DNA from 2 places in the Mesorhizobium sp. B283B1A genome. Region 1 is predicted to be linked to the other one. Evidence: predicted binding sites of a transcription regulator. Region 1 holds the regulator's gene; the other holds the start of a gene.
What was found. The regulator PhoB, encoded in region 1, activates phosphate uptake and scavenging genes when phosphate is short. The targets are predictions, from matches to a motif close to TGTCATNNANCTGTCAT.
Positions count from the first base shown of each region.

Region 1 (2,393 bases):
CGACGATCCCGACATCGATGTCCGCAGCGTCGCCCGCATCGCACTGGCCATCCAGGGCATCACCGATACCGAGGCGCGCGCCATGCTGTGGTCGCCGATCACGCCGCAGACCGACATCGCGTTCGCCGACATATTCGAGGCCGAGTTCGGCATCCCCGCCACCATGGAAAACGACTGCAACATGATGGCGGTGGCGCTGCGCTGGCGCGATCCCGAGCGCTACCGCGACGACTTCATCGCCATTCTGCTGTCTCACGGCATCGGCATGGGCCTTGTGCTGAAGGGCCAACTGTTCACCGGCACCCACTCGTCGGGTGGCGAATTCGGCCACATGATCCACCGGCCGGACGGCGCACTCTGCCGCTGCGGACGGCGCGGCTGCGTCGAGGCCTATGCCGGCAACTACGCCATCTGGCGCAACGCGAGACAGCTTGGCGAGGACACCGAACCGGTCGACGTCAGCGACGCCGACATGCGGGCGCTGGCGGCCTCGGCGCGCGACAAGGACGGACCGGAGCGCCAGGCCTATCGCAGGGCCGGCGAGGCACTCGGCTATGGCCTCGGCAGCCTGTTCGCGCTGATCGATCCCGCCCCCGTCGCCATTGTCGGCGTCAGCGCCGCCGCCTTCGACCTGATCGAGCCGGCCTTGCGCGAGGCGATTGCCCAGACCGCCGGCGGCCAGCACTCGAAATCGATCTCTTTCGACACCGAGCCTAACGAACTGCCGCTGATCCGCGAAGGCTGCGCCATGCGCGCACTGACCTTCGTCGACCAGGAAATTTTCGCGCCGGGCGTGCAGGCGAGAGCAGGCGCGGCTGGGAAGAACGTGGCGTGAAATCGAAGCCATCGTAACATCCGTGGGTTGGACAAAGCCTCACGACTTCGTCATCCCTGGGCGGAGCAGGAGCGAATCTCCGTCGCGGAGACCCTGGGATCCATGCCGCGACCTTGGCCACGGAGTGCAGCGGAGCAGAATTCCGCGCCGAGGCAACGCTTCGAAGTCGCGGCATGGATCCTCGGGTCTACGCCGCGTCGCTTCGCTCCTTGCTCCGCCCGTGGATGACGAAGCAATGGACGTTTTCGCCAATCGCCAAGGTAAAGCGATCCGGCTTAAGCACGAAATCCGACTTTCTAACCTTCCGCGCCGAAGAACCTAATCTTCCCGGATCGCGTAGCCCGCCCCACGAATCGTGCGGATCACATCCGGCATGCGGCCGTTGTTGACCGCCTTGCGCAGGCGCCCGACATGCACGTCGACGGTGCGCTCGTCGATGTAGATCGTCTCGCCCCAGACATTGTCGAGCAGCTGGCTGCGCGAGAACACGCGACCGGGATGGCGCATCATGAATTCGAGCAGGCGGAACTCGGTCGGTCCGAGCCGGATCTCGCTCTTCTTGCGGTAGACGCGGTGCGATTCGCGGTCGAGCACGATATCGCCGACCTTGAGCACGCTGGACAGCACTTCAGGTTTAGCGCGGCGCAGCAGCGCCTTGACGCGTGCCATGAATTCCGGCGTCGAGAACGGCTTGACCAGATAGTCGTCGGCGCCGGTCGACAGGCCGCGCACGCGGTCGCTCTCCTCGCCCCGCGCGGTCAGCATGATGATCGGCAGCCGCTCGGTCTCGGGCCGCATCCGCAGGCGCCGGCAGAGTTCGATGCCGGACACCGCCGGTACCATCCAGTCGAGCACCAGAAGGTCGGGCACGTTCTCCTGCAGGCGGATCTCCGCCTCATCGCCGCGCGTCACCACCTCGACTTGGTAGCCCTCGGATTCCAGATTGTAGCGGAGCAGCACCCCTAGCGGCTCCTCATCCTCCACCACCATGATGCGTGGCGCGATCATCGGCTGGTCACCCCTGCTATGCCGCCGGCGCCGACATCGCGGTTTCGTCCTGCTTCGGGCGATTGGCGGGCAGCTGCGTGCCGGTCAGCACATAATACGCATTCTCGGCGATGTTGGTCACGTGGTCGCCGATGCGTTCGAGGTTCTTGGCACAGAACAGAAGATGCGTGCAGGCGGTGATGTTGCGCGGATCTTCCATCATGTAGGTCAGCAGTTCGCGGAACACCGAAGTGTATTTGACGTCGATACGCTCGTCGTCGGCGCGCAGCTTGGCCAGTGCGGCGGCATCGCGCGCCGCATATTCCTCGATAACACCTTGAACCTGGATCAGCACCAGCTGCGCCATCGCGTCGATGGAGTGCGACAGGTCGCGCGGCGTGGCGGAGAGCCCGACCGTGCCGACGCGCTTGGCGATGTTCTTGGCAAGGTCGCCGATGCGTTCGAGATCGCCGGCCATGCGGATCGAGCCGACGACGTGGCGCAGATCGTCGGCCATCGGCTGGCGCTTTGCGATCAACGTGATGGCGCGGTCGTCCAGCTCGCGCTGGCG
Region 1 is NZ_JAIUIQ010000011.1:58,280-60,672, forward strand. Features, by position in the region: gene LB577_RS11700 (ROK family protein) at 1-835, shown strand, start outside; gene phoB (phosphate regulon transcriptional regulator PhoB) at 1,154-1,843, opposite strand; gene phoU (phosphate signaling complex protein PhoU) at 1,860-2,393, opposite strand, start outside.

Region 2 (2,393 bases), on a different contig from region 1:
GCCGATCCCGGCGCCCGCACGCTGGTCATCGGCGCCGGCCCGATCGGCCTCGGCACCGCCATCTTCGCCCGCATCGCAGGGCTCGACGTGACGCTGCTCGACATGAGCGGCGAGAGACTTGCCTTCGCCGCAACCGAACTCGGCTTCAAGACCCTCGACGGCTCGCGCGGCGCAGTGCCCGATCTGGTCAGGGACGCGACATCAGGCGAAGGTTTCGACGTGGTCTTCGACGCCACCGGCAACACCCGGTCGGTGCAGTCGGCCTTCGCCCATGTCGCCCATGGCGGCACATTGGTGCTGGTCAGCGTCGTCAAGGACGACATCGTCTTTTCCGACCCCGAATTCCACAAGCGCGAGATGACGCTGGTCGGCAGCCGCAATGCCTTGCGCGCTGACTTCGACCATGTCGCTGCGTCGATCCGCAACGGTGCGGTGCCGCTGGCCAAGCTCGTGACCCACCGCACATCGCTCGACGATACGCCGCGCGATCTCGCCCGCTGGGCGCATGAGAAATCCGGCCTGATCAAGGCCGTGATCGAGGTGGGTCATAACATGGCAGAGCCCGGCCCGAATTGACGACGCTCCGCGCAACGTCGACCCCCACTCCGTCTCGGCTTCGCCGAGACGGAGTGGGGGAAGGCGGCCCTCAAATGCGCCGCCGCTGACAAGTGAACGCGACCGAGCTGGGCTGTTATCAGCGTGAGCCAGATGATCACGGTCTCGTATAACGCCGGCACTTCCTACAGCGCCGACAGTTTAAGCTCCACCCGCTCGGCCGAGAAACGCGTCTCGGAAAACTGGATCGGCTGGCCGTCAGGCGTGACGTTGACGGCGGCCGTGACCAGCACTATGGCACCCGGCTGCAGGCCGAGATCGGCAAGGTCGCCCGCATCGGCGTGGCGCGCCGACAGCACGGTCGATTGCCGGAGATAATCGTCGATGCCGAAATGCATCAGCGACGCGGTGATCGAGCCGGTCTGCGCCATGGCCTTGTCGATGCCGGCAAAGCGCCTGGCATCGAACCAGCTGGCCGCGCGCGACACCGGCCGGCCATCCGCTTCGCCGCGCGTCTCCAGCCTTATCACCTCGGCGCCCCTGGCCAGGCCAAGACCCTCGGCGACGCGCTGGTTGGCCGGCTCGACCGAGGAAGCCAGCAGCACGGTGTGCCGCTCCGACGTCTGCCCTTGCAGGCCTGTCGAGAAGCGGGTGCGCGCGCCGATCGGATAGGACAGCCGCTTGCGCGACAGCACGAAGGTGCCGCGCCCCTGCTCGGCCCGCAGCACCCCTTCCTGGACGAGGGCTGATATGGCGCTGCGCACTGTGTGGCGGTTGACGCCATAGCGCTCGGCCAGCGCCACCTCCGGCGGTAGAGCCGTATTCTCGGCGAAATCGCCGATGGCGATCGCGTGCAGGATCTTGTCGGCGATCTGCCGCCACAGCGAAACGCCGCTGCGCCGCTCGATGCCGTCAGCCGCCATCTGCCCAATCATGACTTGCCCCACCCAGCTTCTGTCGCCCCAGCCTTCATGACTTGTCACGCACCCGTCATGGACTCGCGTTAGGTAATATGTATAATTTGTATAGTTGTCTATATCAATAGACAAATTTAGCAAAGAGGAATGCTGCTGATGCGAGGACAAGAAGCCCGCGACCAGGCGGGGCGCAAAGCCGCCATGGCAACGCTGGCGCAATCCAGCGGTGATGACATCGTCCGGCTCTGGAACGAGGCCGGGCTGCCTTCGGAGGCTGAATTGCTGCGTGGCCCCGAGACCGGGCTGGTGACGTTGCGCGGCCGCATCGGCGGTGGCGGCGCGCCCTTCAATGTCGGTGAGGCAACGGTCACCCGTGCCACCGTCCGCCTGCCGTCGGGACAGGTTGGCCATTGCTACGCTCTTGGCCGCGACAAGCAAAAGGCCAAGCTGGCGGCAATAGCCGACGCGCTGTGGCAGGACCCTGCCCGCCGCGCCGAGGTCGAGACCCGGCTGATTGCGCCTCTGCAATCCGCCTTGGCCACCGCCCAGGAGAAACGCCGCGCCGAGACGGCGGCAACAAAGGTGGACTTCTTCACCATGGTTCGCGGAGAAGATTGATGGAGATCGCAGCGCAATCGATCGAAGGCGGTTTCGCCGATCCGGTCTTCAACGCCCAAGCGGTGTTCCGGGCGATCATGGACGCCATGGCGCGGCCGGGCAGCGTGCAGCCCTTGCCGGTCCTGGCCCGCCCGCCGGCACCGCTCTCGGCAACAGCCGGCGCCATCGCGCTGGCGCTCTGCGACAACGACACGCCGCTCTGGCTCGACCCCGCCTTGCACGCCTCCGCCGCGATCGGCTCCTGGCTCGGCTTCCACACCGGCGCACCGCTGGCCAACACGCCAGCCGATGCGCATTTCGCCT
Region 2 is NZ_JAIUIQ010000016.1:113,014-115,406, forward strand. Features, by position in the region: gene LB577_RS16130 (zinc-binding alcohol dehydrogenase family protein) at 1-576, shown strand, start outside; gene phnF (phosphonate metabolism transcriptional regulator PhnF) at 741-1,490, opposite strand; gene phnG (phosphonate C-P lyase system protein PhnG) at 1,629-2,090, shown strand; gene phnH (phosphonate C-P lyase system protein PhnH) at 2,090-2,393, shown strand, end outside.
Region 2: the regulator PhoB is predicted to act here: its motif matches at 1,533-1,549, upstream of phnF (phosphonate metabolism transcriptional regulator PhnF).